3 regions of the Paenibacillus sp. MABNR03 genome follow, and region 2 is predicted to be linked to each of the others. Evidence: predicted binding sites of a transcription regulator. Region 2 holds the regulator's gene; each other region holds the start of a gene.

Region 1 (4,431 bases), on a different contig from region 2:
TTGGATCTGAAGAAGCGAAGCGTTCGCGTTTATCCCCGGATTTTCCCTTTGTGAAAAGGAATCAAAAAATCTGGGGATAACAGCGATCGGAGGACCAATCCGTCCCCGTAATGGTAGCATGACTTTGCATTTGGGTCATACCTACCTCACAAATTCAAAAGAAACGGTGATTCGTGCAAACGGAGCTGAGGGGACGGAATTGGATCTGAAGAAGCGAAGCGTTCGCGTTTATCCCCGGATTTTCCCTTAGTGAAAAGGGAATCAGAAAAATCTGGGGATAACAGCGATCGGAAGACCAATCCGTCCCCGTAGCGTCTCCCTTTGCACTAAACCTATCTTTTTAACTAACTAACAACAAAGGAAGTGGATTTACCTTGCCATCGGTTACACTGGAACGCAGTCGCAAAAAGCGGCTTGAACATGCACATCCATGGATATATAACAACGAGATTGCCTCGGTTGACGGGAACCCGGAACCGGGAGATCTGGTCAATGTACTGAATCATCAGGGCCGCTATCTGGCAACAGGGTACTACAACCCGGCATCACAAATTACAGTGAGAGTCGTCTCCTATCAACCGTTGGAGTTTGAACAAATGGACACGGCTTTTTTCGCTGCCCGTTTCAGTGACTGCTTGCGTCACCGGGAACGCTTTATCCGGGATGGCGAGGCCTATCGTCTGGTTTATGGCGAAGCTGATTTTCTGCCGGGTCTGATCGTTGATCGTTTTGGCAGTATCCTCGTTGTGCAGCTGCTTACGCTAGGAATGGACCGCTGCCGTGAAGCCATCGTACAGGCTCTGATCGAAGTGATGCAGCCGGAGGGGATCTATGAGCGCAGCGACGTGCCTATTCGTGAGTTGGAAGGTTTGGAGCAGACGAAAGGACCGCTGTATGGGGACTGTCCACGTCATGTGACGGTAACCGAAAATGGATTGCTCATTAAAGTCGATATCGTAGAAGGTCAGAAAACGGGTTATTTCTTCGACCAGCGTGAGAATCGGGCAGCGATTGAACCTCTCATGAAGGGCTGGGGTTACAAAAGCGGAATCACCATGCAGCACGTGGAACAAGATGGAAGTGAGCAGCTGTTACCCGTGAATAAAAGTGGTAAAGTGGTGACCTTCCCGTATTGGGACGGCGCAACAGTACTGGAATGTTTTTCACACACAGGCAGCTTCACATTGAACGCTTGTAAATATGGGGCCAAAAAAGTGACATGCCTTGATATTTCAGAGCATGCTATTGAAAGTGCCCGCACCAATGTAGAATTAAACGGCTTCACAGATCGGGTAGAGTTTGTGGTCGCTGATGCATTCCAATACTTACGTGAACAGGTCAAAGGTATAGACGATCGCTCCGTACGCGCACGGGCAGCTGAACAGAAAGTGGATACCTCCAAAGCGCTTGCAGCCGGCGGCGGTAAAACGTTCGATGTGGTCATCCTTGACCCACCTGCCTTTGCCAAAACGAAATCCGCAGTTAAAGGAGCATGCCGTGGTTATAAGGATATTAACCTGCATGGCATGAAGCTTGTTAATGAGGGTGGATATTTGGTAACGGCAAGCTGTTCGTACCATATGCGCCCTGATCTCTTCCTGGAAACAATTGCGGATGCAGCCGAAGATGCAGGCAAAGTGCTGCGTTTGATCGAATGGAAAGCTGCAGGTAAGGATCACCCGCAAATTTTGGGTGTTGATGAGGGCCATTACTTGAAATTTGCCATTTTTGAAGTGCGCAGCAAAACAAACTGATCCCTCTTGGTTTATTAGATTCCATCACGAAACAAGTCCACGGTTATAAGCTGTGGGCTTTTTCCTGTTACAGGAGATCATCTTGGCTTTACCGGATTGTGGCAAACGTATGTTCCGAACCAGGTCAGATATGTTATACTGAGAATTAAAATCTTGTTCGTGACGGTTTGGAGGATTAAACATGTCCGTACGCTTTATTATTGGCCGGGCAGGCAGCGGGAAGACGACGCTGATTACCCGGGAAATTACGTCTCAGCTTCAACAGGAACCCCAAGGTAAACCTCTCATTTGGCTGGTTCCGGAGCAGAGTTCGTTTCGTTCTGAGCAGGCCCTGGTTTCTTCGGGTGCGATCAAAGGCACCATGCGTGCCGAAGTGCTGGGTTTTCGCCGATTGGCCTATCGTGTTATGCAGGAAGCGGGTGGTTCTGCTCGTATTCCAATCGGAGCCGAGGGGAAAAAGATGCTGCTCTATAAAGTGCTTCAGCGGCGCAAGGAAGAGTTGAAGCTTTTTGGTGCCTCTGGCAACCAGTTGGGATTTATCGGGCATTTGAATGATTTATATAGCGAATTCAAGCGATATGAACTTGATCCCGGTTCATTGGAAGAAGGGCTTTCTACATGGAGTTCATCTTCTTCGGCACCAATTTTGGGGGATAAGTTACATGATCTGCTTCTTATATATCGTGACTATGAACAGGAACTATCGGAACTCTACATCGATGATGAAGACACGCTGACAGAATTGAATGATCGTTTGTCAGAAAGTGCGCTTCTTCAGGATGCTCAGATATGGATCGATGGTTTTCAGGGATTTACCCCGCAGGAAATGAGTGTGATTGGACGGTTGATGCTTCAGGCTTCTTCCGTAACCATTACACTGACCCTGGATCGACCGTATGATCATGGGGCACTGCCCAGTGAACTGGATCTCTTCCATCCAACCGCGAGTGCTTACGCACGGCTCAAAGGTATGGCGGATGATCTGGGCGTTGGGAGCGAGACGTCAGTGCTTGATCCAGATGTTTTACCAAGATATGAGGAAAGTCCGGGTCTTGCCCATCTGGAATCTGGATTCGACCGCCGAATTCGTTGGAGAAGCGATGGCCGTGATGCTGGCATCAAAATGTATGCAGCTGAAAATCGCAGGGCAGAGATGGAAGGAGCACTGCGGGAAATGCGCAGATTAGCTCAGGATGAAGGTGTGCGTTACCGTGACATGGCGGTGCTCGTTCGTCAGCTGGATGCCTATGCCGATATCGCTGAACCATTGTTCAGAGACTATGACGTGCCAGTTTTCCTGGATCGCAGAAGAAGTGAGCTTCATCATCCGCTCGCCGAATTCATTCGTTCCGCAATTGATATTGTTCGTCGTCGCTGGCGTTATGAAGATGTATTTCGCTGTGTTAAAACAGATTTGCTGCTTCCTCGTGATGGCTCCATTACCCGTGAAGATATGGACCAGCTCGAAAACTATATTCTTGCCTGTGGGATCCACGGATACCGCTGGACGGATGGAAAACCATGGAAATATGTTCCGAGCCTGTCCCTGGAAGACAATGGCCAGGAAGGTCGAAGCCGAGGTCGTGAACAAATGCTGTCGTTGATGGAAAAATGCCGAACGGTCATTACGGATCCGATGGGTGTTTTTGAAAAACGGATGAACAAGGCCAAGACTGCCAGAGAACAGTGTGCTGCCTTGTATGGATTGCTGGAAGATGCAGAGATTCCATGGAAGCTGGAAGTGATGTCTGCTGAAGCGACAGCGCAGGGGGATCCAGAACGTTCGCGGGAACATCGTCAGATGTGGGGAGCAGTCCTGGATCTGCTGGACCAGATGGTGGACATGATGGGAGCCGAACGACTGGATATCGATTTGTTCGCTGGTCTGATGGAGACGGGTTTAACCGAACTGAAGCTCGGACTCGTTCCGCCGGCGCTGGATCAGGTGCTGGTCGGTTCCATGGATCGGACGCGGCTGCAGGATATCAAATATGTATTTATTCTGGGTGCCGTGGATGGTGAACTGCCGGCTGTACCGCAGGAGGATGGGGTATTAACCGAGCAGGAACGGGAGCTGCTGACCGAACGGGGCTTGGGTCTTGGACCGGGAACAACAAGACGAATGCTGGACGAGCGTTTTCTGATATATACCGCCCTGACTGCGGCCAGCAGGCAATTGTGGCTAAGTTATCCTGTGGCTGACGATGAGGGGAAAACACTGCTGCCATCGGAGATTGTAAGGCATGTACGCAAAATGTTTGGTTTGAATGAATCACCATTGCTTGCCCAGCCACCGGTAACGGATTCAGAAGAGACTCACTGGCCTTATGTCATTCATCCGGAGCAGAGTCTGTCTGTTCTGATTGGACAATTGCGTAGATGGCGCCGTGGTGAGGAGATTCCTGAACTCTGGTGGTCTGTCTACAACTGGCATCTGTCCGATGAGGCCCGAAGACCCCAGTTGGAACGATTGTTGGGATCGATTTTTTATCGTAATCGGGCACTGCCGTTGCGTACTTCGACGAGTCGCCGATTATATGGTACAGAGGTGCGGACGAGTGTTTCGCGGATGGAACGATTTGTGGCGTGTCCATTCTCCCATTTTGCCTCCCATGGATTGCGATTAAAAGAACGGCAATTATATCGACTTCAGGCACCGGATATTGGGCAGTTGTTC
Region 2 (4,431 bases):
TATCCATCGTTTCCTCATAAACATGAGGTCTGGATCTGCGCTCTGCCCCGAATTGCGAAGCGAGTCGTTCAGCCAAGTCTTCCCGATCCACACCCAGCTTCAACAAGCCACGACGCCATGACTCCTTGCGATACACAGGAGCGAGTTGTTCCAATTGACGGAACTCAGGTTGGTCGCCACCTGTAAAGTTAGCCCATAAACCTTCAAAAGGATTAATGCCAATCATTTTGGTGAACGGGAAAGTTTCATATGATTCGTAAAGACTTCGAGCTTCGTTACGAACTGCTTCCTCCAGATCTTCAGGCTTAATGCCGGTTTCTTGAGAAGCGAGCAGGCAAGTTTCATGGAATGCTTCACGCACACTGCGTTCATCCCACAACAAAGTATCATCCAGGTCGAACAAAATCGCTTTTAATGCCATTCCGGTCATCTTCCCCTTTGTGAATAATTACTTTTTCTCGTCTGTTTCTACAGTAATCTGATGTGCTTTGGCAAATTTCAGAAGTCGTTCCGAAATTGCATCTGTATCATAACGGTTCAATAGTTTAGTGAACACCCATCTTTTGCCACGGCTGTTATGCTCGATAACTACCGTTCCCTGCTCGAATCGGAACTTAACGATGTCATCTACTCCGATGGAGCGTTCACGATTCCCTTTGGTTGTTATAATTCGGTTGCTCCCGATTTTAATGTAAGGACGGCGGAGCATAAAGATCACAGCCAAAAATACATACAACAGCATGGTAACCCAGTCCCATGTTGTCATCGGAGCTTTAACAAGAAATGTGCTCATAAACAGATACAATAACGCAAGTCCGATCAGGAAAATAGGAAACAGGAGACTGCGTCCTTTAAAAATGTCTTCACCGGGCGAACCCGAAATCGGTTGACCATTTTTTTTGCGCTGCTGATTCAACTGCTTTGAATTTTTCCGAACCGTTCTCTCGAACGAACGAGCCATGAGAATCCCCCTTTATGTCTTCTTTGTATCGGCTTACAAAAAACGTAAACCAACATTCCCCCTATAAATTTGCATTCTCAAAATAACAGGAAGAAACCTAAATATCATCAAGATATCATTAGGTTTCTTTTAGTGTTTGAGTTTGCCTTGGCGGCCTTGATCGTTTTCATCATCTACAATTTCAATAGAATCCAGTTGCTGTCTGAAGTTGCTGCGGATGTTGCTCAAGTAAATTTCTCTAAGTTTGGCCCGTTCAGCAAGTTCTTCCTCCGTCAGTCCAGTGGACTTTTGTTTACGAGCCAATTCATTAATACGTGCTACCAGGCTATCTATATCCAAGCTTGTCCCCTCCAAAAATACAAAGTCATACTAACTTTGACATGATCGAGGCAGCTTGTCAAGGCTACTACTTACACGGTCGTATGAATCATGAAATTAGGGTGTAAACTGAGGCAAAATCAACACTTGCCCTGCTTGAATTGAAGTCGATTCAAGTTGATTTACTTTCTTCATTGCTTCTATATATACACGTGTATCCATATTTTCCGGTTTATGTTCCAAAGAAATGCTCCATAGCGTCTCTCCCTGAGACACCGCTATTTTCCCTCCGGGAAGAACGTCACCCTCATCCCCTGCAAATACAGTCAAAACGGTACTGCAACCAACAAATATGATTAACGATACCATAATCAATTTCAACATCCATGTTGGAATCTTGGCATCTGCAAACAATCTCTTAACATGACCTATGTTAGACTTGACCGCTTCCGAATTCACCGGTTCATAAATACTTTGATAAGTAGAATATCTCATATCAATCGTCCTCCAAACGTTTGTTCCTATCTGTTGAAATCAATATAACACGAACACTTGTTTTGTACAACAGATTTTTAGAACAATTGTTCGCTTTATTTTCATCACCTAATTTCTGTAACTTGATTATAAATAACAGTCCAATTCTCACTTTTCGTAACGGTTTGGTAACAAACGCTATACTCCCATTCATAATCGTTGATTTTATCGCATTTTATTTAGAACTTATGTTTGTACGAACGGAGGTTCTATGTTATAATTTTCCCAAACGTTACTAAAATGGGGTTGATACGGTATGTCGAAGATATCCAGCAGGCAGCAGGCTATTCTGGAGTTTATACGCAATGAAGTCCGGTTGAAGGGATATCCTCCTTCCGTACGAGAAATTGGAGAAGCTGTTGGACTGGCTTCCAGCTCAACGGTCCACGGACACCTGGATCGCTTGGAGAAGAAAGGTCTAATTAGACGTGACCCTACCAAACCAAGAGCCATCGAACTATTAAGTCAAGAGGAATCCGAGCACTCCCATCAGTTTGCACATAGTGTTGCCCGTATTCCTGTTGTAGGTAAAGTCACAGCAGGGGTCCCTATTACTGCAACAGAAAACATTGAAGATTATTTCCCCCTTCCCACTCATTATGTCGGTGAACAGAAGGTATTTATGCTCTCTGTCGTTGGAGACAGTATGATTGAAGCAGGGATCGTCAATGGTGACTATGTTATCGTGCGCCAGCAGCAAACAGCAGATAACGGTGATATTGTCGTTGCGATGACTGAAGATGACGAAGCGACGGTCAAAACATTTTACAAAGAAAAAGATCACATTCGCCTTCAGCCTGAGAATGCCACATTTGAGCCACTTCGCCTGAAACACGTAAGCATTTTAGGTAAAGTCATTGGCCTTTTCCGCGATATTCACTAGCATTCTCTGCAGCGAATCAAGATGAAATGAAATTTTCAAAGAGGCTGTCCTGTTCGCCAGGACAACCTCTTTTTTTGTTTCACCTAATTTTAATTCCACTTTTCAACGTTTTAGGATGCTTTTGTGATGAGAGAACACATCAAAGCTCTTCTGACCATGGTATGCCCCCATACCACTGTCTCCAACACCACCAAACGGCAAAAAATGTGAAGTCATATGTGATAACGTATCATTAATGCATCCTCCCCCGAAGGAGACTTGTTCCAGAATCTGATTCTGGAGTTCCTCATCCTCTGTGAAGAGATATAGCGCCAGCGGCTTTGGACGTCGCACAATCTCATCCAGTAGAGGGTTAAGATCATTGTATATCATCACAGGTAGAATAGGACCGAAGATCTCTTCTTGCATAACAGGCGAATTCCAATCCACATTTCCAAGCACTGTTGGTTCAATCAGCAGCTGATCCCGATCAGAGCGACCACCGATTAGAGCATTCTCACCATTAAGGAAAACCGATAAACGATCAAAGTTACGAGCATTGACGATGTGAGGAAAATCAGTATTTCGTATCACATCTTCACCAAATTTGTCTTTGATCTCTGTCGCAATCAGTTCAAGCAGTTTGTCGTGTACATCTTGATGTACAAGCAAGTAATCCGGAGCGACACAGGTCTGACCCGCATTTAGAAACTTGCCCCGAACAATCCGCTGAGCAGCTAGCTGCAAATCAGCATCTTTATGAACGATTACCGGGCTCTTACCCCCCAATTCAAGGGTGACCGGAGTGAGATGTTCAGCTGCTGCCTTCATTACAATGCGGCCAACACCCGTGCTGCCTGTAAAAAAGATGTAATCAAACTTCTCATTCAACAAGGCTGTGCTTGTCTCAACTTCACCTTCCATGACCGCTACATACTCCATAGGGAAGATCTCTTCGACCAAATCATGAGTAAGTCGTGATACAGACGGGGTTAATTCAGATGGTTTGATAATGGCACAGTTACCCGCAGCTATCGCACCGATTAAAGGACCAAAGGCTAGTTGGAACGGATAGTTCCATGGTGCAATAATAAGAGCTACCCCATAAGGTTCGGAGTAAATAGTGCTCACGCCATCAGGAATGAGAGAACTTGTGGGCACAGCTTTTGGCGCCGCCCAATCTTTTAGATGATCTAATGCAAAATCCAATTCACCTAAAACGATGCGAATCTCAGAGCTATACGCCTCAGCTTCAGATTTATTCAGATCCGCACGCAGGGCGTCCAATATCCGTTGCTCGTATTTCTGAATTCCCTGTCTTAATTGTTGAAGAGCACGAATACGATAATCAATATTTTTGGTTTGGGCTGTATAAAAGAAAGCTCGCTGGCTTGCTACGAGCTGCTTCGCTTGTTCCATAACAACATCTCCAATTAATATTTTAAAATTAAATTGCCCAAAATATAATTGAATTATATCTTACTAATATGAAAATATCAACATATAAAATATGTATATTTTCTCCAGTTCCTATGTATTGTCTCTTTCATTCCGATAAGACATCGCTTCCGGACTGACCCTCCTCCTCTTTAATTTCCTACTATTCACATAAAAAAGCCCTCAGCGCTAATGCGCCAAGGGCTTCCGGTATTAGTACAAAGTAATGTATTGATCGCGTTCCCATTGGTGGACTTGTGTACGATACATATCCCACTCAATTTCTTTCAGCTCGTAGAAGTGAGCCAGGGCGTGATCG
Region 3 (4,431 bases), 1.3 Mb from region 2:
GCGACATATCTACATTTTGAGCAATCATCTCCCACTCATCTTCATGAATCAGTGGTTTCGCTTGATAATGAATTTGAGTACGATGCTGTATAATTCGTTCTTTATGTTGTGGAAGCATCATGCGGCTCGATTCCCATAATCCATTGGCCTCAAGTTTTTTGCTCATTTGTAATGCCCTCCAATTTTAGATGCTCTATCGATCGCTTGACCAGCAGCCGTAATGGAGCTCGCTCGTAAAATGGCAATGTCGCCAAATCGATCCTTAATGTCGTCCATCACCTGATCAATGGCCCGTTTCTGCTCCTGATCATCAAAAAAAGATAGTTGATATGTATCCGCGCTGGATAATTGAGAAAGGGACACGCCCACACGTCGCACAGGTTGCCCATCCCAGTGTTGATGGAAGATGCGTTTCGCTATCTTGCACACATCAACGGTTATGTTAGTAGGATCAGACAGTTTAACCTGCCTGTGAAAACCAGTTGGGTGGTCGAAATCCGCTCCAGACACACTTACGGATACAACACTACCCATCAGTCCCTTTTTACGGGCTCTTCTGCACACTTCTGTACAGATATCGAGGATAACCACTTCGATCTCCCAAGCCTCTGTGTAATCTCTAGGCAGGGTCATTCCGTTTCCGATATCCTTTTGTGTACTGTGCGTGTTGACGGTTACCGGCGAGTTGTCTAGTCCATTTGCGACTCTCCAGATGACCTCTCCATTAACGCCCCATTTACTTCTTAATTTGGAAAGAGGCGTATTTGCCAGATCTCTAATGGTTCGGATACCCATCTTCCACAGATGTTTCTCCATTCTTGAGCCAATCCCCCACATATCTCGGATGGGCTTATCTCCAATGTGGAGGTGTAACTCCTCTTTCTTTAAGTGGAAAATGCCACCCTCCGCTTTTTTAGCGATCATATCGCAGCACAATTTACTGATGATTTTGTTTTCACCAATGCCTGCTCTTGCGTAAACGCCTGTTTCATTATAGATTTTGTCTTGAATTTGCTTCGCCAAATCGATTGGATCATTACCGAATAGATGCATAGACCCTGTAAAATCAGCGAATAATTCGTCTATACTGTACGGTTCAACCAGATCGGTGAACTCCTCAATAATGGACATGATTTGAGTGGATACTTCGATGTATTCCTGCATGTGAGGTTTGACAATGATCAATTCAGGGCACTTCTGAAGAGACTGCCAGAGTGGTTCAGCGGTAGATACACCTTTAGCTTTGGCCAATGGACAAGCGGCAAGAATAATGCCAGAACGTCTTGCTGGATCGCCTGCGACGGCTAGTGGTCTATTTTTGTATTGAGGCATTTTTGCCTTTTCGACTGAAGCATAAAACGACTGCATATCGATGAGCATAATGGTTCGCTGCTTAGGCAACACTGAAATCACTCCTGTATATTTAAGAACGTATGTTTGTATATATATTATAAACCGAACACACGTTCTTTATGCAAGAGGTAAATATTTATATTCATCCGAGATAAGGTCATACTCAACATACAGAAAACGATGACTTATGACAAAAGAAAAACCCTGAGGCGGTAACCCTCAAGGTCAGTACATTAGCAATCATTAATTCACTTGTCTATTTGCAAATACATCATTCAATTGTCTCTACACTCAATAAATCGAAACCGAATTTACTTGGGATAATGAATGACCATGCTTATAGTGCAATCTCAATGCTATTATAAATGAAAAGCGTCCACTCATTGCTGAGTTGAACGCTGTATGATTATCGCTTGCCAGATCTCCACCATGGTTCTGTTGGGTACTCTCCGGTATGTATCCGCACTTGTTCTCCAATTTTCGGTGTTGCGATATCGACATTAGAGCTGCGCGCAGCCTGGCTAATCCGCTCAACCGGATCGTTCCATGCATGATAGGCAAGGGTGAATGCTCCCCAATGGATGGGAATAAGCAGTTGTCCTCTTACATCCAGATGGGCTTGTACCGTTTCTTCCGGCATCATATGAATATTGGCCCATCGTTCGTCATATTGTCCGCATTCCATCAAGGTTAAGTGGAATGGTCCGTATTTTTCACCAATTTCCTTGAAATGTGGACCATACCCGCTGTCCCCACTAAAGAAAACCCTAGTCTTTTGTCCGGCAATGACCCATGAGCACCATAAGGTGGAATTACGATCAAATAACCCTCTCCCCGAGAAATGTCTAGCAGGCGTGCAAGCCAGTGTCAGGCCCTTGAAGCGAAGTTCATCCCACCAGCCATGCTCGGTAATCTTGTCCGCAGATACACCCATCTGAATCAAGCGTCGACGCACACCAATCGGCACGATAAACCGTTCGGTTTTGTCCTTTAATTTTCGAATGGAAGAGTAATCCAGATGATCGTAATGGTCATGAGATAAGATGATTGCATCAATGGCAGGAAGATCCTCCGGTTCGATCGGCAGGTCGGTAGTATATCGTTTGGTGCCTGCCCATGACACCGGTGAAGGACGGTGACCCAACATCGGATCAAAAAGCAGTCTGTATCCTTCCAGCTCCAGCAAAAAGGCCGAATGGCCAAACCATGTCACCTGCGGATCATCGGCAGGGTTTAACGTTTGGGCGAACTCACTTTTCACCATTGGGATATTACTCACGGGTCTTCGTTCCTGACTACCCTTAAGAGAATCCCGGAGCATGCTCAGCATTGCCTTCAAATTCATACCCATGGATGTTGGAATCTGATTTTCGTATTTTTTCATCTAATCCCTTCTATCTTAGTAATGGTTTCGGTATGATATTTATCATAATCGTTTAATAATAGACTTATATTAATGGATTGTTCGTTTATAATCAATTCGCCTTCCGTTGTCTAATCCCATTTATCAACAAACCATTATGATTGGAGGACTGAGTATCATGGTTGAACTCATCCAGGACGTTATGGAAGATATGGACAAACAGCTGGATCGCATTAAAACAAGTCTGAACAGGCTGAGTGATGAACAGATCTGGACGAAGCTCCAGCCTGGGATGAACAGTGCGGGGAATTATTGCTTGCATCTTGCTGGCAATGAATATCAGAATCTTGTTACAGGGATTGGAGCAAAACCACTCATCCGGGAACGTTCGCTTGAGTTTGAAATGACGGGGGGACTCACCCGCGATCAATTGATTGCCAAGCTTCAATACGTGCGTTCAGAATCGAAGAGCATTTTATCAGGTCTCGGTGAGAACGACTTGTCCCGTGAAGTGACCATCCCCTATGAGCTGGCGGATTGGAATCGTATGAATCGCAGTGAAGACGAAGTCCAGGATGCTAAAGAACATAAAATCGTCCGCGCCATTTTAATTAAAGTGGCTGCACATTACGGCTATCACACTGGTCAGATTGTACTTTTATCGAAGATTTTGCAACCAACCGATGAGCATTTAACGGGGTTATATCATTAATGTGGCATTAGCATATCCTCTCGCCTTACAGAGGGATCTTAAGGAATAGAGAAGCGACAAATAAAAACGGAGTAGTTGCCTACCAAACCTTAACGAGGACCATATTCGTTGGGGTTTGGCTTGGCGTTCATTGTGACACCACAAGACTCGACCCTTGGGAGCGGAAGTGCTCCAGTGCCTGCTTCACCTCTGAAAACGTAAGTCCGTGGCGGTAAAAATAGTGCTCCAGCTTCTGCACTTCACTTCGATCGCCGCTGTACACTCTGTCTATTTTACGGATAATTGCCTGTTGTACATCGTTCTGCATCAAGCCTGCCGGTTCGCATAGCCAAAAATCAGTCCGTTTGACTTCTCCCCCCTTGGTCCATAACAAATTCTCATAACGAATGACATCCCAATCCCGATAACCTGACTGAATTTGCTGGAGTTCGGATGAAAACATATCGTAGATTAAATTTTGCGGAATATGACCATGGATCTCCCGATACTGTCTCAAATTGAAACCATCAATCCATTCGGTCAAAACAAAATTCCCTGTAGAGTAAGCATACAGTTCGGGAACATGCCGGTTGTTTTGCAATGACATCATCGCCTCGCATTCGAGTTCTCCACCGACTTTCCCACGCTTGGTATACACCTTGAGACAGTATTCCTGTACTTTATAGACAGCAGACTGTTTTCCCAATAGGGAAGCCTGCATGTTTAAATGCCCGTTTTGCTCATAGTGCCTGAGCATCTCCTCAATATGGGGAGTCAGCGGTTTAATGATTCTCATAAAAGACGTCTCCTCGATTCGTTAATAGAACTAAAACGTTTTCTATCATTTGATGAACAAAACTTCACTTTACTATTATTATCTCTAACATTGAAGTTGAACATATCCAATCTCGCCAAAACATGAACTATTTGCTTCCAAATTCGATCATGGGCTTCTTGACTTGGTGAACTGTCCTTTACTCTAATGGATGGAACCCGTTTCACGTCAAGTAACAAAAATGCAAAA

Evidence for each region. Region 2 encodes LexA, which represses DNA repair genes until DNA is damaged. Its sites were predicted from a motif close to CGAACATATGTTCG; they were not measured.
Region 1: a site for LexA is predicted at 1,857-1,870, ahead of addB (helicase-exonuclease AddAB subunit AddB). Genes of this name have one in related genera too.
Region 3: a site for LexA is predicted at 1,427-1,440, ahead of AAIH57_RS02870 (DNA polymerase IV). Genes of this name have one in related genera too.

Annotation. Positions count from the first base shown of each region.
Region 1 covers NZ_JBCIYR010000003.1:431,330-435,760, forward strand. The annotation lists gene AAIH57_RS17120 (class I SAM-dependent rRNA methyltransferase) at 375-1,754, shown strand; gene addB (helicase-exonuclease AddAB subunit AddB) at 1,936-4,431, shown strand, end outside.
Region 2 covers NZ_JBCIYR010000001.1:1,991,625-1,996,055, forward strand. The annotation lists gene AAIH57_RS08365 (HAD family hydrolase) at 1-421, opposite strand, end outside; gene AAIH57_RS08370 (hypothetical protein) at 449-961, opposite strand; gene AAIH57_RS08375 (DUF896 domain-containing protein) at 1,091-1,300, opposite strand; gene AAIH57_RS08380 (LysM peptidoglycan-binding domain-containing protein) at 1,397-1,774, opposite strand; gene lexA (transcriptional repressor LexA) at 2,070-2,696, shown strand; gene AAIH57_RS08390 (aldehyde dehydrogenase) at 2,799-4,094, opposite strand; gene glnA (type I glutamate--ammonia ligase) at 4,326-4,431, opposite strand, start outside.
Region 3 covers NZ_JBCIYR010000001.1:656,327-660,757, reverse strand. The annotation lists gene AAIH57_RS02875 (YolD-like family protein) at 1-166, opposite strand, end outside; gene AAIH57_RS02870 (DNA polymerase IV) at 163-1,380, opposite strand; gene AAIH57_RS02865 (MBL fold metallo-hydrolase) at 1,760-2,737, opposite strand; gene AAIH57_RS02860 (DUF1572 family protein) at 2,895-3,428, shown strand; gene AAIH57_RS02855 (hypothetical protein) at 3,556-4,203, opposite strand.